3 regions of the Shewanella sp. NKUCC01_JLK genome follow, and region 1 is predicted to be linked to each of the others. Evidence: predicted binding sites of a transcription regulator. Region 1 holds the regulator's gene; each other region holds the start of a gene.
What was found. The regulator MetJ, encoded in region 1, represses methionine synthesis genes. The targets are predictions, from matches to a motif close to TAGACGTCTAGACGTCTA.
Positions count from the first base shown of each region.

Region 2: metK (methionine adenosyltransferase) is a predicted target of MetJ. The motif match lies at 4,195-4,212, and genes of this name have one in related genera.
Region 3: msrA (peptide-methionine (S)-S-oxide reductase MsrA) is a predicted target of MetJ. The motif match lies at 4,308-4,325, and genes of this name have one in related genera.

Region 1 is NZ_JAHKRD010000009.1:139,718-146,633, reverse strand. Features, by position in the region: gene KO537_RS11520 (bifunctional aspartate kinase/homoserine dehydrogenase II) at 1-1,523, opposite strand, end outside; gene metB (cystathionine gamma-synthase) at 1,535-2,698, opposite strand; gene metJ (met regulon transcriptional regulator MetJ) at 2,909-3,223, shown strand; gene KO537_RS11505 (sulfite exporter TauE/SafE family protein) at 3,358-4,101, shown strand; gene nrfD (NrfD/PsrC family molybdoenzyme membrane anchor subunit) at 4,208-5,155, opposite strand; gene KO537_RS11495 (4Fe-4S dicluster domain-containing protein) at 5,158-5,724, opposite strand; gene phsA (thiosulfate reductase PhsA) at 5,737-6,916, opposite strand, start outside.
Region 2 is NZ_JAHKRD010000008.1:99,873-106,788, forward strand. Features, by position in the region: gene KO537_RS10280 (phosphoglycerate kinase) at 1-547, opposite strand, end outside; gene epd (erythrose-4-phosphate dehydrogenase) at 682-1,698, opposite strand; gene tkt (transketolase) at 1,815-3,809, opposite strand; gene metK (methionine adenosyltransferase) at 4,255-5,406, shown strand; gene KO537_RS10300 (hypothetical protein) at 5,562-6,047, shown strand; partial or broken gene KO537_RS10305 (transposase) at 6,125-6,450, shown strand; gene KO537_RS10310 (TonB-dependent receptor) at 6,567-6,916, opposite strand, start outside.
Region 3 is NZ_JAHKRD010000001.1:30,745-37,660, forward strand. Features, by position in the region: gene KO537_RS00150 (dihydrolipoyllysine-residue acetyltransferase) at 1-641, opposite strand, end outside; gene KO537_RS00155 (alpha-ketoacid dehydrogenase subunit beta) at 651-1,628, opposite strand; gene KO537_RS00160 (thiamine pyrophosphate-dependent dehydrogenase E1 component subunit alpha) at 1,632-2,810, opposite strand; gene astE (succinylglutamate desuccinylase) at 2,973-4,007, opposite strand; gene msrA (peptide-methionine (S)-S-oxide reductase MsrA) at 4,338-4,817, shown strand; gene pgm (phosphoglucomutase (alpha-D-glucose-1,6-bisphosphate-dependent)) at 4,935-6,587, opposite strand; gene seqA (replication initiation negative regulator SeqA) at 6,661-6,916, opposite strand, start outside.

The DNA.
Region 1 (6,916 bases):
TGCCAAGGCGTTGCTTCAGTATTGAACTCTGTTTGCCACGCGGCAAGATTAATGCCAGTGGATTTAATCAAGGCTTTACTCGAACTGACTAAACCGACTAACTCAACACTAGCTTCGAGTTCATGGTCTAGTGAGGGTGAAACCGACTTAAACAGATCGATCCAAGCCTCACCGATATTACCCACACCGAGCAGCAGGACGCCAATGCGTTTACGCGGGCCAGCGCAGCGACGGTGAACTTTTTGGGTTAACAGATTCACCTGTGACTGGGGCACTAACGTCACTAAACTTAAATCGCCACTGAACAAAGGTTTAGCATCACGGCTCAGTAAACGCGCGAAGCTGCGGCGATAATGTTCGGCGTCGGCACTTACTAATGCGACTAAACCAAAATCTGTGTTGATCTGCTGCTCGCTGATCCCTAATGCTTCTGCCTCGGCATCGAGTAATCTTTGAACTTGTTTTTGATTCTCAGCGGTATAGGCAAGTTCAACCCTTTGATGGGCAGAGGTCCAATGGGCCAATGGCGTTAAACCCGCGGCAATCAATAAATCTAATAAACGAGTTAACTCCCCTGTGAGTTTAAAGCCGAACAGGACAACAGCATTGAGGTTAGTCACCACAGGCGCGCTCGCCGACGAACTGTGGGGTGCGATTAAGGTAAAGTCGGTGTGGGATGCATAACTTGAGCGTACCGCTAAACTCACTTCGGTATTAAACAAAGGCTGCAGAGTGCGCGAATGTAATACAGGCGAGCCTAAACGCGCTAGGCGATCGGCTTCGGCAAGTGACATGCTTTTCAGTAACTTGGCATCGTTGATTTTATTAGGATCGGCGTTGAACACCCCTTCCACATCGGTCCAAATGGTCACGCGCTCGATATCAGCGAGACTCGCAATCAGGCTGGCGCTAAAATCTGAACCATTACGACCAAGTAACAAGGTATCGCCACGCTCGTTAGCGCAGATAAATCCTGTGATCACTAAGCGTTCATTGGGATGCGCAGCTAATAGGGCTTGTACTTTAGCGCGGGATTCCTGTACCCGAATTTGTGGCACAGCGGCTTCATCGGCCACTAAAATTGAACAGGCATCCACATGGCTTGCTGCCACGCCAGATTCGCGCAGTAGCGCCGCCATTAAACGTGCCGACCAACGTTCGCCAAAGCTCACCACATGGTTGATTTGGTATTCGTTGCGCTCATCTAAGGACAACAAGCTGATGAGTTGCGCTTTATCAGTGGCCAAACGCTCACGCAGATCGCGGGCTTGTTCATTCGACAACAACTGCTCAATCAACCCCTGTTGGTAGCTGATCAGCACTTGTAATTCTTCTTGCCATAGCTGACCCGCATCACGCAGCGCTAATAATTTATACAGGAAATTCGTGCTTTTACCCGCCGCAGAGACCACCACGAGATCATCACTATGACCGTGGGTTAATAGGATATGGGCGACTCGGCGATAACAATCGGCATCCGCTAAACTGGAGCCACCAAATTTATGTAAGTGACAACGTGCCATCTATTATTCCTCTACTGACAAGCCGCAACGGCGGCTAATCCTGCTTGAATATCTGCAACTAAATCGGCGGCATCTTCAATACCCACCGATAGACGCAATAGGGTGTCCTTAATACCAGCCTCGAAGCGCGCTTGCGGCTCCATGGCTCTGTGGGTCATAGTTGCGGGCACGGCCACTAAACTTTCAACACCACCTAAACTTTCCGCCACGCTAAATAAGCTGAGTGCACCTAAAAAGGCCACCACTTCGGCCTCGCCGCCTTTGAGCTCAAAGCTCAGCATAGCGCCAAAGCCCTGTTGTTGCTTGGCCGCAATGGCGTGACCTGGATGATCCGCAAGCCCTGGGTAATAGACTTTGCTCACCACAGGGCTTTGCGTTAATACCTCAATAATACGCTGGGCATTGGCTTGATGCTCGCGAATACGCACCGCTAAGGTACGTAGGCCGCGCAGGGTCAGATAACTGTCAAAGGCTGACCCCGTTAAGCCTAGAGTGTTCGACCACCAATGTAAGCTTTCGCCGATTTGCGCGTCTTTGGCGACCACAGCGCCGCCGACCACATCGCTGTGACCATTGATATATTTAGTGGTGGAGTGGATAACGATATCCGCGCCTAACAATAGGGGTTGTTGCAATATCGGCGATAAAAAGGTGTTATCGACCACCACCAGCGCGCCGACCTCATGGCTCGCCTTAGCAATGGCTTCGATATCTACCACACGCAATAACGGGTTCGATGGGGTTTCGAGCCACACCATCTTAGGATTCTGCGCAATGGCGGCGGCTAACGCTTGGCTGTCGGTTTGGTCGACCACAATGAGCTTAAACTGGCCTTTCTTCGCCAAGTTGGTAAATAAACGGTAGGAACCGCCGTAACAATCGTGGGGCACAACTAATAGGTCATCGGGGCCGAGCAAAGTCGTCACTAAGGTGATGGCCGCCATGCCAGTGCATGTCACTATACCAGTGGCGCCCTTTTCTAATTGGGCTAATGCTTCACCTAAAATGCAGCGCGTTGGGTTGCCTGAACGACTGTAATCGAATTCGCGGGGATTTTTATGACCATCGAAGGCGTAATTAGTCGACAAATAAATCGGTGGCACAACTGCGCCATATTGAGTATCGCTTTCGATACCCTGACGCACTGCCAGTGTGGCTAATTGACGCTCTGCCATGGGGACTCCTAAATTCGGTAGACTGATAGAGATGTCTGGACGTCTAAATGTACCTAAGCCCAACGCCATCGTCAATAGGCGTGAAGACGTTTAGACGTCTGAACATAAAGAAATCTGTTTGCAATCACAAAGAAATAGTAGCAATAATTTGACTGTTCTTTGTAAGGGTTTAAAATCTGCCCCGAATTTAGCGTTATAACAGGTGAGTCAATGACTGAATGGAATGGGGAATACATCAGCCCCTATGCTGAACATGGCAAGAAGAATGAACAAGTAAAAAAAATTACTGTGTCTATTCCGCTCAAAGTGCTTAAGGTCCTCACGGACGAACGTACTCGTCGTCAGGTCAATAATTTGCGTCACGCCACCAACAGCGAGCTGTTGTGTGAGGCATTTTTGCACGCCTACACTGGCCAGCCATTGCCCAACGATGAAGATCTGTCAAAAGACAACCCAGACAGCATTCCCGCCGAAGCCAAGTTGTTGATGGATCAAATGGGAATCGAGTGGGAAGACATGGAATAGCGACTCGTCGCTTTCAAAGTCATATCACAGTGCTCATCAATAGGGATCGTTAACGATCCCTTTTTGTTTATACCCAAGCGACTTCAAACTTTAAATTTCACCATCTTGAGTTGGTTTGGGATATAGGAAATCCTATGTTTTCTATGATAGATCCACAGACACTCGCCTTAGCCTCGCTGGTCGTGTTTCTGGGCGCCTTAACCCAAAGTCTGATTGGGTTTGGGCTTGCGGTTGTCGCCAGTCCTTTGCTGTATATCGTCGATCCACAACTTGTACCTGCGCCTGTTATTGCTATGGGTTTCTCCATCGCCATGCTGACCTTAGTGCGTGAACGCGGTCACTTAGAATTCAATGGCTTGCAATATGCGCTCATAGGTCGCGTGCCCGGCGGTTTTATCGGCGCGAGTCTGTTGCTGTTTGCGCCTCAACCCATACTGGGTTTATCCATCGCCGCCATCGTGACTGTCGCAGTGATCCTCAGCCTGAATAAATTCAGCCTGCCAGTGAATAAGAAAACCCTCTTCGGTGCGGGTGTGGTTTCAGGGATCTTCGGCAATATCGCCGCGATTGGTGGCCCGCCGATGGCGATTTTGTTGGCAGGCAAAGATGCCTCGCAGTTTCGCGCAGCGCTTTCGGCCTTCTTCATTTTTAGCTCCATGATTGCACTGATCATTTTAGCAATCACTGGCTTATTAGAATTAAAACATCTGTGGCTGTCGTTGATGCTGCTCCCCTCAGTGATTTTAGGTTACTTAGTCGCAGGACGATTAGTGGGCCGTGTCGATAAAGAGAAGACAAAGATGGCGACGTTAGTCCTGTGCAGTATCAGCGCCTTAGTACTAACGGTGAAGTCGGTTATCGAGTTATTACCCCAATAAGCGTCCTGCTTGTACTGGCAAACCTTCTCAAGATTCAAACAATAAAAAAGCACTGACATTGCCAGTGCTTTTTCTTTATCTATCAATATGTAAAGCTAGATTACGCTCAGCTTAAATAGCTTTGCCCTGCGTACACAATAAAGTGTCTTAAGGCGAGTACGCCCGTTAAGCTCGCACAAGCTACCATGATCATCGCGCCCTTAGTATGGCGAGTCGCGGCGGGTAGCAGCATAAACAGCAAGGGAATACCAAAACCTATACCGACAACACCTATCCAGAACACGCTTGCCCATAGCCCAGAAGTTAACGATGCTAAGGCCGCAGCCGCCGCGCCGCCCTTGAAGTACAAGGCGCAGAACAACATGAACAGGAACAAGATTTCAATCGCCATCACAGGCAATTCTAAACCGTGCATCTTCACTAAAGTTTTGTCGTGGCTGTCAGTCTTAAACATCAGCAACGCCAGTACCGCATTGGCCGCAGCGCCCGCCGATAAACCCGACACTAAAAACAGCGCAGGCAGTACCGCAGTGTTGAGCATAGGATAGGCATTCATCGCCGAAATCAAGAAGCCAGTGTAAGCCCCTACGCCAATGGCCAGGACAAACAACAATACTTCAATCAGCTTTCGAAATGGCATAAGTAACTTAGCGATAGGTGTTAGGAAACCCAAACCCCATTTTGGTAAGTCATCCCGCAGCACAATAATGGCGTACGCAAAAGCTAAGGGAGAATACGCCAGCAGCGCCAGCACCCCGATTGCCATCACAGACTGGAAGTTATAGTGAATTAAGATCAACCAGAAGTGGAATGGTTTGGTTAAGTCAAACACTAAGCAAGCTAGACCTAAGCTAATTGCTACAGGCCCAATAATGGCTGCCGCCTTAAGAATGCTGCTTTCGGCTCCCGCGCTGAGTTCCTTATTCGCCCAGCGCAAACCAATGCCAATCAGTAAACTGCCCGCGGATAACCCCGCCATAAACAGGTAAACGGCGATGACCCAGTGCCAAGTGACAGGATCATATTGCGCCATGTCGCCCCAAGTATTGTTCATAATCAAATCCCCCCTCTTTTGGTAGGAACGCGATATACCCTAGGTTTAGTGCCCAAATGGGTTTTATCTTGGTAAGTGATTTTAGTGTTGAGCATGATGGCCACTTCACTCTGCGGATCATTAGCATCACCAAACACTAAGGCATCGGTTGGACACACAGTCACACACGCTGGCTCTTCGCCCCGTGCTAAACGCGTATCCTTACAGAAGTTACACTTGTCCGCCGCCTTGGTTTCTGGGTTCATAAAGCGCACTTTATAAGGGCACGCTGCCACACAGTACATACAACCGACACACTTCTCGGTATGGATAGAGATAATGCCATCTTCACCCACATAGGCCGCGCCTGTTGGGCACACTTTAACGCAGGGTGCATCTTCACATTGCTGGCAAGATACCCTGTGATATTTGAAATGCAGATTGGGCATCTCACCAAAGGGGCCTTCCACACGCACTTGCAGACGAGTTACGCCTTCGGGTACGCCATTTTCACTGCGACACGCCACGTTACAAGCTTGGCAGCCGATGCACTTATTCTCGTCGTGCACCATTACATATCGTTTATTCATTTAAGCCTCCGATTAGCGCTTTGCCAGCGTGACGCCCGTGGTGTGCACTGTCATGCCACACACAGGAGCAGTAACGTGCGGTAGTAAGTTACCGCAGTGGATACCTTTGCCCGTTGCTCTGACCAACTCTTTGTTTTTAGAACCAAAGCCCATGTAAGCAAACACAGTATCTTGGCGAATGCCCGGCGTGACTAAGGCATGGCCTTCTTCTGTGCCTACACTGCTGGTGAGGCGGATTGGGTCGCCATTGCTGATCCCTAATTTGCCCGCAGTAACAGGGTGAACCCACACAGCGTTATCCGACATCAGGTTAGCGAGCATAGGCACATTGTGGGTTGCACCATTGGTGTGCACCGCCACTTTGCCTTGGATAAAGTACAGCTCATCTGCTTTTTTAAGATTCACTTCGCGGAACTTGATCACCCCACGGCCCGGTGCCATGGCTTCGACTTTCGCGGAAGTGAGTTCAATTTTGCCACTCGGAGTTTTAAAGGTCAGTGCGCTGGCGTAAGTGCCGTCTTCATCGGCAGGTCGCGCATTGGGGTATGCCTTAATAAACTCGGCAACCATCTTAGGCTCGCACAACATAATTGGCTTACCGAAGCTCACAAAACCTTCGTCTTTGATCCGGCGCAGCAGGTCAGTGTCGCGGTTCACCTGCAGCATTTGCAGGGTTTCCATGTTTTCCCATGGATAGAACTCGCCAAGGCCCATAGCCACACCCACATCCTTAAAGATCTGCCAAGAAGGCTTAGTATCACCTAAGGTTTCAACGACCCGTTGGCGCACATAATAGGCCGGATTTTTACCTGACTTATCAGCAATTTCTTCATCACGTTCAAGATAAGTCGACTCAGGTAAAATCACGTCCGCATAGGCGGCGGTTTCGCTGATATACACATCACACACGGCGATAAAGTCGAGCTTTTTCATCGCTTCAACAACGCGCGCCCTGTCTGTCATGGTTTGCATTGGGTTAGTGCGTGACATCACCCAGCCGTGTAACTGGTAAGGAACAGCGCTTAATGTGGCATCGAGAATAGTTTGGTAAACGCCGCCCGATGTCCACATCATGGCGTACTGTTCTTCCACCTGATCGATACGTTTCGCTGCTGGTTTTGGCATGTCTTTCACGCCAGGTTTTGCCAATACGGGCGCAACCGCTTCACCGGCAAGCTTGTTGTAATCACCG
Region 2 (6,916 bases), on a different contig from region 1:
GCGCAGGATTATCTAATGCCTTGCCTAAGGCATCTAATTCTTGTGCCAGTAATGGACCGGCACAGGCGATTGGGGCAAACATGCCCACGCCATGGGTCGATGCTTGGGCACGATGTGCAGTACCGAAGGCGTCCATCACATAGACATCACACAGCGCCGCCATTTTTTTCGATAAGGCTTCGTTGTTCTTACCTTCACCCACGTTGAAACGCACGTTTTCGAACACAACCACTTCACCCACGGCAACGTCAACGCCATCTAAATAGTCGGTCGCTAAACGCACAGGACAAGACAGGGCTTTTGCCAAATAATCGACCACAGGTTGCATAGAATATTCAGCATTGTATTCGCCTTCGGTCGGACGACCTAAATGCGACATCACCATCACAGCCGCACCTTTTTCAAGGGCCAACTCGATAGTCGGTAGAGAGGCGCGCAGACGTGCGTCACTGGTGACGACGCCGTTGCTGACAGGGACATTGAGATCTTCGCGGATAAGCACGCGCTTACCTTGTAGATCCAGATCTGACATATTGATAATTGCCATGGTAACGCTTCCTTTTATAATCAAAAAACAAACTGTTTCACACATAGCCGGTATGAATTGACTGCCGCTCGGCGCTCGACATCCCGTCGAATTGGCATAAATTCAGTGACCCACAAGTGAATAATCTACTTTTATCAGCCTCGCTTGGCCGCGATCATCGCCAAACTCGTATCTAACATACGATTGGCAAAACCCCACTCGTTATCGCACCACAGGAGTAACTTCACCAACTGACCGGCGCTCACGCGGGTCTGGGTACCATCGACAATACTGGAGCGCGGATCATGGTTGAAATCACATGAGACTAAGGGCTCATCAGTATAGCCTAAGATGCCGTTAAATCGCCCATTGGCGGCTGATTCCAGCACCTGATTGACTGTGGCAATATCGACGGTTTTTTCTAAGGTCACGGACAAATCGATGGCGGTCACGTTGATGGTGGGCACGCGCACCGAAATCGCTTCAAACTTATTTTTCATGTGCGGCAAGATCCGCTCAATACCGCGGGCAAGCTTAGTGTCGACAGGGATAATCGATTGACCAGCAGCGCGGGTTCGACGCAAATCATCATGGTAAGCATCAATCACTTGCTGATCGTTCATCGCCGAATGGATAGTGGTAATCGCACCGCTTTTAACGCCAAAGTGGCGATCGAGCACATCGATCACAGGCACGATACAGTTTGTGGTGCAAGAAGCGTTGGAAACCACTGTGTGTTCGGCGCGGAGTAAATCGTGATTCACACCATAGACAATCGTGCCATCGACATCCGCTGAGGATGGATGGCTTATCAGCACTTGTTTAGCGCCAGCATGAATATGGGCTTCGCAGCTTTGACGATCAACTAATACGCCTGTGGCTTCATAGACAATATCTATGTCCATCTCGTGCCAAGGGAGTTTTGCCGGATCGGGCTCGTGGAGGATTTTTATCGCATCGTCGCCAATCAGCATATGATCATCAACAAGCTTCACTTTGTGCGCAAACCGACCGTGGGTGGTGTCGTACTGGGTCAGATGAATAATGGCTTCAGGTTTAGCTAATTCATTAATCGCGACAATCTGCATTTGCTGCCGTTTTCCAGACTCATATAAAGCTCGGAGAATAGAGCGGCCGATACGGCCATAACCATTGATAGCGACTCGGATCATTGAGGTCTCAATTTCCTCTTAATACAAAAACGGCCTGCAAACGATTGCAGGCCGCATTATACAGATTAACACTTAAAAAGTTTAACCTTTTGTATTGAATCTAATCCCTTGAGCCATTAGCCCAATGATTTTGCAGCATTCAGCACATTTTCAACGGTGAAACCGAAGTGATTCAATAGCACGTTACCCGGCGCAGACTCACCAAATGTGGTCATGCCTACAACTGTGCCTTCAAACCCGACGTACTTGTACCAGAAATCGGTATGCGCTGCTTCAATAGCCACACGTTTAGTCACAGCACGTGGTAATACAGATTCTTTATACGCGGCATCTTGCTTATCGAACTCAGTTGTCGATGGCATAGAGACCACGCGAACGTGTTTACCTTGCTCAGTCAGTGCAGCGGCTGCATCCATTGCCAATTGTACTTCGCTACCAGTTGCGATCAGGATCAGTTCTGGTGTACCCGCACAGTCTTGCAGTACATAAGCACCTTTAGCCACGTTGGCTAATTGCTCAGCGGTACGCGCTTGCGCTTTCAGGTTTTGACGGCTGAAGATCAGTGACGTAGGTGCATTACGGCGCTCAATCGCAGCTTTCCAAGAAACTGCCGTTTCTGCCGCATCACATGGACGCCATACGGCCATATTTGGCGTCATACGCAGGTTAGCTAATTGCTCAACTGGTTGATGCGTTGGGCCATCTTCACCTTGACCGATAGAGTCATGGGTATAAACGAAGATGTTTTGAATACCCATCAGCGCCGACATACGGACTGCGTTACGAGCATATTCCATGAACATCATGAAAGTTGCGCCGTAGTTGATGAAACCACCATGCAGCGAAGCACCGTTCATAATGCCGCTCATGCCGAATTCACGCACGCCGTAGTAAATGTAGTTACCAGCTGGATCGTCTTGAATACCTTTAGAACCTGACCACAGTGTCAAGTTAGAACCCGCTAAGTCAGCAGAGCCGCCTAACAGTTCAGGCAACATAGCGCCAAATGCACCGATGGCATTTTGTGAGGCTTTACGGCTCGCAATACCTTCGGCTTTGTCCTGTGATGCTTGCACGAATGCCTGCGCTTTTTCTTCGAAATCAGCCGGTAATTCACCTTTCAGAACGCGACGCTCATATTCAGCAGCCAGTTCTGGGTGAGCTGCGCGATAAGCTGCAAACTTCTCGTTCCACGCTGCTTCACGGGCAGCACCGGCTTCTTTGGCATCCCAACCCGCATAAACGTCAGCAGGGATTTCGAATGGCGCATGTGGCCAGCCAAGGAATTCACGGGCTGCTGCGATTTCCGCATCGCCTAGTGGCGCGCCGTGGCAATCGTGGCTGCCTGATTTGTTAGGTGAACCAAAACCGATAATGGTTTTGCAGCAAATCATGGTTGGTTTATCAGTCACCGCTTTCGCCGCTTCGATAGCAGCACGGATTGCCGCACTATCGTGACCGTCAACACCGGCAATCACATGCCAGCCGTAAGCTTCAAAACGTTTTGGCGTATCATCGGTGAACCAGCCTTCAACATGGCCATCGATAGAAATACCGTTATCATCCCAAAATGCGACCAGTTTACCTAAACCTAAAGTACCGGCTAATGAACAGGCTTCGTGGGAAATACCTTCCATCAAACAGCCATCGCCGAGGAAGCAGTAAGTATAGTGATCAACGATATCGTGACCATCACGGTTAAACTGTGCCGCTAAGGTTTTCTCAGCAATCGCCATACCGACAGCGTTGCTGATGCCCGCACCGAGTGGACCCGTTGTGGTTTCAACACCTGGGGTGTAACCGTATTCTGGGTGACCCGGGGTTTTAGAATGCAATTGACGGAACTGTTTAAGCTCTTCAATTGGTAATTCATAACCAGTCAGGTGAAGTAAAGAGTAAATCAGCATTGAACCGTGACCGTTAGAGAGGATAAAACGATCTCTATCTACCCATTTCGGATTGTTCGGGTTGTGCTTAAGGAAATCATTCCACAGCACTTCAGCAATATCTGCCATACCCATTGGGGCGCCGGGATGGCCTGAATTTGCTTTTTGAACTGCATCCATACTTAACGCACGGATTGCGTTTGCGAGTACTTTACGGGAAGACATGCTCTCTCCTGCTTGTTTGTGGGGTCTAGCGGGCAATTTGGATGCATATTTTCCCCTACATGCCAGTGTGACGCAAACTAAAATTGCCATTCACTCAGCAAAAGATGGGCGAATATATACCCAAACAACCTGAAGATGCAGGATTCAGGTCGCTTGGGTATACAAGTCGCAGAAACAAGCCGGTCACTTTGCTAGCGTTTACTTGAGAGGGCATAGCAAGGATCACTTGTAATGGAGAAATAAATTTCTCAAAAACATAGCAAACTTAATACTATGAAATATAAGAAAAATAACCTATTTATGACTGAGCGTAGTCGTTTTCAGGTCACAATCTGAGAGGATTTTTTATTATCGGGGGTGATCGGCAATCGGATTTAAACTAAAATAGCCGTCTAGATGTAGATGCTTCTACACGTTTGAATGCTAACGACGAGATTTTCCTACTATGGCAAAGCACTTGTTTACTTCTGAGTCGGTCTCAGAAGGTCATCCCGATAAGATTGCAGATCAGATTTCTGATGCTGTGCTAGATGCAATTCTGGCTCAAGATCCAAAAGCACGCGTAGCGTGTGAAACTTATGTCAAAACCGGCATGGTATTAGTCGGTGGTGAAGTCACTACCTCTGCCTGGGTTGATATTGAAGAAATCACCCGTAAAACGGTGCGTGAAATTGGTTATACCCATTCAGATATGGGATTTGATGCAGACTCGTGCGCAGTATTAAACGCCATTGGTAAGCAATCACCCGACATCAATCAAGGTGTAGACCGCGCAGACCCTGCAGAGCAAGGTGCTGGCGATCAAGGGTTAATGTTTGGTTATGCCAACAACGAAACTGACATTCTGATGCCTGCACCTATCACCTATGCTCACGCATTAGTGAAACGTCAGTCTGAAGTGCGTAAAAATGGCACGCTACCTTGGTTACGCCCAGATGCGAAAAGCCAAGTCACTTTTGCCTATGATGATGGCAAAATTGTCGGTATCGATGCAGTTGTGTTATCGACTCAACACAGAGATGACGTTTCACAAGCCGACTTAATTGAAGGCGTGATGGAAACCATCATCAAGCCTGTATTACCGGCTCAATGGTTAAACAAAGACACTAAGTTCTTTATCAACCCAACTGGCCGTTTTGTTATCGGTGGTCCAGTAGGCGATTGCGGCTTAACGGGTCGTAAGATCATCGTTGACACCTACGGCGGCATGGCCCGTCATGGTGGTGGCGCATTCTCTGGTAAAGATCCATCAAAAGTGGATCGTAGCGCGGCATATGCTGCACGTTATGTGGCAAAAAACATAGTTGCAGCAGGTCTTGCTGATCGCTGTGAAATCCAAGTGTCTTACGCTATTGGTGTGGCAGAGCCTACCTCTATCAGCATCGAGACCTTCGGTACCGGTAAGGTGTCTGAAGAAGTGCTGATCAAGTTAGTACGTCAACACTTTGAACTGCGCCCATACGGTTTAACGGCCATGCTAGATTTAGCACGTCCAATTTATCAAGCGACCGCCGCTTATGGCCACTTTGGCCGCAGCGAATTCCCATGGGAAGCAACTGATAAAGCCGAAATATTGCGCGCTGACGCGGGTCTATAGTCTTAATTCATTTCAATTTTTACACTTAAGACCCATGAAAAACCGCTACCCAGCGGTTTTTTTATGTCTGACATTTAGTTAGATTAATAGTGCTAAGACAAATATGGCAAGATAAAAAGCAGCATATACACAGACCATTAGAGTGCACTGACCCCATGACCGATAACGCCATCTTATTACAGCAACTTCAATCTTGTGCATGGGCAGCCAATGTAGGTCTGCCAGAAGAAACAGCAAAGACATACGGTACATTAGAGGAGATCGCCGCTTTTCTTGAATCCGATCCTGAAGCCTTTTTTGAAACACCTTACGAAATCCACTATGAAAGCCTGTGTGTAACAGATCATGACTTGGCAAATTCGTTAAAAACAAAGGCAGTAATAAATGGTGTGCATACTTGGATTTCTGATAACGAAGTCGATGAAATTTCTAAGTCAGCTTACCTCGCCACTTGGAAAATTATTCCCGTTGCAGAAATATGCGCGCTGACATCCGATGACGCTAATACGCTCGCAACACTGCTCCTAGCTGACGTTAAACTTTCAGCCTTTACGAGTGAACGCCTATTTTGGTATCTCTGTGGAAGAATCCCCTTTGGTTATATTGGTACTTACCCAAACGGGCAATGGTTGATACTTTAGACTTATACGCTAGCACCTTTAATTTTTCTGACTTCATCTAGGGTCTATTGAGCTTTCGAGGATGATTTTTAGACAGCATGCCAATACTGATGCTAACCAATGCACGCTGGGAAACACTATTTCATTTAATGAAAAGCACAGGCCGTGTTTATGATAAACCTGAACATAGACAAACATTCGAAGGCATTCTTTACCACCTTCTAACAGGTATCCCTTGGCAAGATTTACCCAAAGAGTTGAGCCATTGGAGTACGGTTTTTAGAGGGTTTCATTTATGGTCTAAAAAGACATTCAGGCCTATTTACTCAAAGCTTTAGTGAAAATGGCCGACACGGAATGGGTCTTTATTGATGGCTCGATAGTGCGGACTCACCAGCACAGTGCAGGTGCACTGAGTAATGAGTAATGAGAGTTACCCTATTGTTTAATTGATAGTGGATACCTTTATCAAACGGGTAACTCTCAGTTTTATCTATCGCCCATGAATATCAAATAATGGCTAATGCACAGGGTATTCGTTTAGAAACGTACATTCATACCAACCCAGAAGTTACGGGCCTTATCTTTGTTATTAAAATCATCAACGTAAGATGCTGTGTATCCGTTTTGGCCATTATCGTCAGAGACACAAGTGGTGCTAGTGTCACTACATTCGGTGAAGACAATATCGTATGAAGTAAAATCTTTATCAAACAAGTTATTTACTCGCATGTTGAAGGTGACAAACTCACTCGCCTGATAAGAACCACCAAGATGGAACACGTTATAACCCTTATAGTAGAGTGGAGCATCATTAATGATATCCCAAGAGCGATAACGTTTAGCACGGTATTCTGAGGTCAAGAATACGTTAAATGAGTCGGTCAACT
Region 3 (6,916 bases), on a different contig from region 1:
GCAGGTGCCGCATTATCTGTATTTGTTGTCGCTGCAGGTGCAGAAGCCGCCTGTTCAACTTCAATGGCAAATAAAGGCGCATGCACTTTGGCAAGCTGACCTTTGCGATAATGCAGTTTGGCTATTTTACCCGCTTTAATGGCAGGAATTTGCACCAGCGCTTTATCTGTCATCACGTCGGCAATCGGTTGATCTTCCTCAACCCAATCACCTTCACTCACCAACCATTCGACTAGCTCACATTCAACTATGCCTTCGCCGATATCTGGTAGCAAGAATTCTTCAATGCTGACAGACGAACTGGATGACGTGGTCGCGTTTGTGACTGCCACTGGCTCAGCAGCTTTTGCGATTGTCGCAGCTGCAGCCGCAACAGATTCTTCGCCCGCGATTTCAACGGCACCTTCAATTTGTACGGCATAAAGCGGCGCATGCACTTTCGCAATATCGCCCTTGGCGTAATACAGCTTAGTGACTACGCCAGCAAAAGGCGCAGGGATTTGCACTAAGGCTTTGTCTGTCATGACATCGGCAATCGGCTGATCTTCAACGACTGTGTCGCCTTCTTTGACCAACCATTCAACCAACTCACACTCCACAACACCTTCGCCAATATCCGGCAAAATAAAATCTTTAATCATACCGGACTCCTAGAAGGTCACTGATGCTTTGATGGCTTCAAACGTTTTGAATGCATCTGGCATGTATTCTTTTTCATGAATGAGTGGGTACGGGGTATCTAAACCACAAACGCGGCTGATGGGTGACTCTAAATACAAGAAGCATTCTTGCTGAATCGTCGCCGCTATCTCACCAGCAAAACCACCGGTTAATGGCGCTTCATGGTTAACCAGTAAACGTCCGGTCTTTTTGACTGAATCGGCAACGGTATCGATATCCCAGGGTGACAAGGTGCGTAAATCGATAACTTCACAGGAGATCCCTTCTTTAGCGGCCATGTCGGCGGCTTTTTCAAGGATTTCCATTTGCGCGCCCCACGCCACTAAGGTGATGTCTTTACCTTCGCGAACCACTTCAGCCTTACCCAGTTCAATTTCATAATCGCCCGCTGGCACTTCGCCAACCGATGCACGATATAAACGCTTAGGCTCAAAGAAGATCACCGGATTTTTGTCACGGATTGACGCCAACAGCAGACCTTTGGCTTGCTCAGGGTTACGTGGCACCACCACTTTTAATCCCGGTGTCTGGGTAAAATAAGCTTCGGGTGATTGAGAGTGATAATGGCCGCCCGCGATACCGCCGCCATAGGGCGTACGGAACACTAATCCACCGACATCGAACTCATTACCGCTACGGTAACGGAACTTAGCCGACTCGTTAACGATTTGATCAAACGCCGGAAAGATATAATCGGCGAATTGAATTTCAGCCACGGCGGTCATGCCATTTGAGGCTAAACCATTGGCAAAACCGGCAATACCTTGCTCTGTCAGCGGCGTATTAAAGCAGCGAGCGCGACCGAATTTTTCTTGAAGACCGGAGGTGGCGCGAAATACCCCGCCAAAGTGGCCCACATCTTCACCAAAAACCACCATGCGTTCATCGGCTTGCATGGCAATCGACAAGGCCTCATTGACGGCCTGTAACATATTCATTTCAGCCACGGCTTATAGTCTCCCTGCACTTTTTGGATAGGCTTGCGGATATTTCTTGATATGTTCTTTAAGCTCGGCGAGTTGCTTTTTCAGCACTGGCGTCGGCTTGTCGTACACATCTTCAATAATTTCATCCAGCATAGGCACAGGAATTTTTTCAGCCACTTTTACCGCAGCCAATACTTCTTCACGATATTTTTCATGCAGTTTCACATCATCCGCTTCAGCCAACCAACCTTTGTTGATAAGCCATAATTTGAAGCGTTTAACCGGATCGTGTTGCTGCCACTTGGCTTCTTCATCTTTCGAGCGATAACCAGAGGGGTCGTCTGAAGAAGAGTGCGCGCCGAGACGATAAGTCATGGCTTCAATCAGCACAGGCGCATTATGCTCAATCGCATAGGCGCGGGCTTGCTGAGTTGCGGCTAACACGGCCAACATGTCATTACCATCAACACGAATGGTGTGCATGCCATAACCGACACCACGGCTGGCAATACCGTTACCGGCAAACTGCTCTTCAGTGGGGGTAGAAATCGCGTAGCCATTGTTACGACAGAAGAAAATCACTGGGCATTTCAGTACCGCGGCCATGTTTAGGCCAGCATGAAAATCCCCTTCCGATGCAGCGCCTTCGCCAAAATAACAAACCGCGACTTTGCGCTTACCTTGCATTTTTAAGCTGTAGCCCACACCAGTCGCCTGCGGGATTTGCGTGGCTAACGGTGAAGAAATCGTTTGATAATGCAATGCCGCACTACCGTAATGGATTGGCATTTGTCGACCTTTACCAAGATCTTTCTCGTTACTGAACATCTGATTCATAAACTGTTCAGTGGTAAAGCCGCGATAACGCAGCGCCGCATGCTCGCGATATTGCGCGAGGATCACATCTTCTTGATCGAGTGCGGCCACACTGCCGACAATCGCCGCTTCTTCACCCGTACAGGTCATGTAGAAGCTGATGCGCCCTTGACGCTGGGCGCCAAGCATACGTTCATCAAGTACCCGAGTGAATACACAGGTATCGTAAATTTTAGTGGCTAAGGTTTCATCTATCACAGGCAAAACCGCGGTTTCATAAGTGGTGCCGTCGGCTTGTAGAATTCGAAGGATAGGAATGTGTAGCGATGCCTTATCCAAGAAGCCGACACGGTGCACTGTATCAGTGTTGAGTGTTGCTTTGCTCATATTGTGCTCTTGTTATCTCATTACGCATCAAAGCGTTTTGATGCGTCTGTTTATACGAATATGCCCGACGAACATTACGTTAACGTAAACTACCTATCAACCATTGGCATAGCTCAAACCACAAGTTATCCCTGCCACGCATGTATATATTGCTTTACAAGCCTAACGCACGTCCGCATTCACCGCAGGGATCAGGCAAATCACAGTGCGATTGCCAATAGGCACTTTGGCATTAGGGAACACGACAGACTCAAACTCGTGCTCCACTTTAATTTCTTGCCCACCTTCCCGCGCTAAAACAAAGCCCTTCGGGAAAGATCTGAAGTTTTCGACATCTGTTGCGAAGGTAAATTCAAAATCATCGAAATGTTTATTGATGACGCGGCACACTTGGTACAAGTTAACCTTATCGGCATCAAATGCATCCAGCGCCAACGGCTTAGCGGTGATCAAGCGCATGAACATTTCATGGGTGGCGATAAAACGCGTCATGTCGTTCTGCCCCATGGGATACACTTTGCCAAGCTCAATGGTAAAGGCATCGGCACCGTAGCGTTCAGAGGAAAAATAGCTGAAGGTCGTGGTCGGTTCGTGGTGGAAAAGTACTGTATCGACGCCGCTTGCGGCTAAAAACATAATTTGCTCGCCGCTAAAGGCGCGCCCAGGACGATAGGGATAGATAGCGAACTTTTCATGCTTCGAGGCGCGCATCGCCGTGTGCAGATCATAATGGATGCGCTGACGTCCATCGGCAACCGCAGTATAAAAACGATCGACATAGGCTTCGAGTTTTTTCGCGCGTACTCGCTCAGGGTTCACTAACCCTGGTGGATTGGAATGCTCACCACTAAAGAGACGATTCATGTTTTCGTCAATAATCCGCGTGCCGTTATTAATCGCTAATGGGTTACCAATGAGAAATAAAGTGCGCTGCTTTGCGATGATCTTTTGCTGTAGAAGTTGTTTAATTAAGCTATTGCAGAGTTCAATGGGCGCGGTCTCGTTACCGTGAACACCGCAGGAAAGCACAATATCTTTTCCTTCATTCTTTACTGGTTCGAAAACAATAACACCGGTATCCCACACTTCCACTTGAGTATGATCGCCTAAGTTAAATGAAAATTCGCCATCGAACTGTTCAGGATGGGCTAAGGTGAGCGCTAAAAAATCCTTTGAATCTAACAGAGCTTGTAACACAGAATTCTCCTTATAATGATGTGTAACAGTATTGGCGCAATAGCATAAGTACAGGCAGTAATAACCACTTAAGCATTTATCTCACCGCGGTTAGTCTCACTCGCACCTAAAAAACGGCTTCAATACTAACACATGTTTTTAGTGCTGTTCTCAGACATTTATTGCCGTAGGACCCAGTTTTAAGCGGAATGACATTCAACTAAGCTGATTGTTAAATTCTTAGGACATTCCCTAAGAATTTCCCATGATAAATATTCCAGCTTGAGGCTTGCTTTTGCACTCAAGTTTTATCACAATCCTTAGCCATCTAGACTTCTATTGGATTTAATTATGGCGTTAGCAACCTTTGGTGCCGGCTGTTTCTGGGGCGTAGAGTATTTTTTTAGACAAGTGAACGGCGTATCGAATGTCACCTGCGGCTATATGGGCGGCAATAATGCGGCGACAACCTATGAAGAAGTCAAAAAAGGCAAAACGGGCCATGCCGAAGTGGTGCAAGTGGAATTCGATCCCGCCCTTGTCAGTTATGAAGACTTGCTCGATGTATTTTGGAAAAACCACAATCCAACGAGTCTGAACATGCAAGGCGGAGATATTGGCACCCAATATCGCAGCACCATTTTCTTCCACGACCGTGAGCAAAAAGCGGCCGCAGAAGCCTCAAAATTAGCTTTTGCCCGCTCAGGTCGTTGGGGATTACGCCATATCGTCACTGAAATTGTGCCATTGCAACAGTTCCATGTTGCTGAGGAATATCATCAAAATTACATCGATAAGAATAACTTACCGAGTTGTCATATCGAATACTAAGTACGGTCAAATCAGTATTAGATCAACTACTCACAGCTGAATTAGACACAAACAAAAACGCACTCAAATCTGAGTGCGTTTTTTTATTTTGAGGCGTTAGCTAAACCTACTACTGGATTAAGCGTTTAGCGCCTTATCAATTAATGCCTGCGCATCTTTGATGATCTCAGCTAAATGTTGCTCACTGATAAAACTTTCGCCGTAGATCTTAAATAACGCTTCCGTGCCCGATGGACGCGCCGCAAACCAACCATTCGCCGTAGTCACTTTGATGCCACCAATGGCCGCATTATTGCCCGGCGCATGGGTTAACACGTTTTCGATTGACTCACCCGCAAGCACAGTGGCATTTAAGGTTTCAGCATTCAATAACGCAAATTTGGCCTTGTTTTCAAGACTGATTGGGCTATCGATACGCTTATAAAAGCTTTGGCCAAATTGTTTTACTAACTCTTGGTGACGCTGACCTGGGGTTTTACCTGTCACCGCAAGGATCTCTGCCGCAAGTAACCCTAGAATAAAACCGTCTTTATCCGTACACCAAGTAGAGCCATCACGGCGTAAAAATGCCGCGCCAGCACTCTCTTCACCGCCAAAGGCGATTGTGGCTTCGGCTAAACCATCGACAAACCACTTAAAACCCACTGGCACTTCGAGTAACGTTTTGCCGTGGAAAGCACAAATTTTATCGATAAGCGCACTCGATACTAAGGTTTTACCTATGGCTAAGGTATCGCTCCAATCTGGTCTGTGTGTCAGTAAATAATCGATAGCGACCGCAAGATAATGATTCGGATCCATCAAACCCGTACCAGGGCAAACGATGCCGTGACGGTCATAGTCAGGATCATTACCAAGGCATAAATCAAAGGATTCTTTATGGGCGAGTAAACCTGCCATCGCATAGGGAGACGAGCAATCCATGCGGATTTTACCGTCTTTATCCAGCGGCATAAAGCTAAAGCTTGGGTCAACTTTATCATTAACTAACGTGATATCGAGTCCATAACGCGCGGTAATCGGTGCCCAGTAGAAAATCCCTGAACCACCGAGCGGGTCCACACCGATACGCAGCTTAGCGTTGGCAATCGCTTGCATGTCGATAACATTTTCTAAATCAACCACATAGGGCGTGATCAAATCAATGGCTTGCACATAACCCGAAGTCAGCGCTTCGGCATACGCTAATTTTTGCACGCCAGCTAACGCTTGGCGCAAGTAATCATTGGCCCGCGACTCAATCCAAGCCGTGATATTTCCTTCGGCCGGTCCGCCATGAGGTGGATTGTATTTAATCCCACCATCTTGAGGCGGATTGTGGGAAGGCGTAATGATCAAACCATCGGACAATGCCGCACCCGTAATATTGGCTTCGCGATTGGCGCAAATCACCCCATGGGACACCACTGGTGTTGGCGTGAAACCATCATTCTGCTGGATGTGCACTGTGACTTTATTTGCCGCCAGCACTTCAATGGCCGATAAATAAGCGGCGTAGGATAACGCATGGGTGTCAATCCCGAGGATCAACGGCCCATTGATATTCACCGATTGGCGATAATCCACCACAGCTTGGGTAATCGCCCAAATGTGTTGTTGGTTAAAACTGCCATTGGAAGCGCAGCCTCTGTGCCCAGAAGTGCCAAAGGTGACGCGTTGTTGTACGTCATCCATATTTGGCGTGATGCTGTAATAATGGCTCATCAGTTTTGGAATATTGACCAGATCCGTCTGATTAGCGATTTGTCCTGCCCTTTGATGTATTGCCACCTATGGCTCTCCTGCACTCAATTACAATTAGAAAAAGTAGAAAAATGTCGTACTAACCAGGCTCACCCGCGGATTAAACGCGCTCGGCGATGCCCGCTGCTACTGTCGCATCACAACCAAATTGCACTAAAACTTCCGATAAAATAGTGCGTTTCTTGGCGGTATTGTTGTTACTCGTTACCCAGAAACCACTTGCACCAATTTCTTTTGGGTTAGCCGAAGCACTCGCTTCGAGCAGTTGCTCCTTAGAGCGAGCAAAATACAAACGATCGCGCCCTTGGATCTGCAAAATTTGTGAGAATTGCTCTGGGGCTAATTGATACAAACTT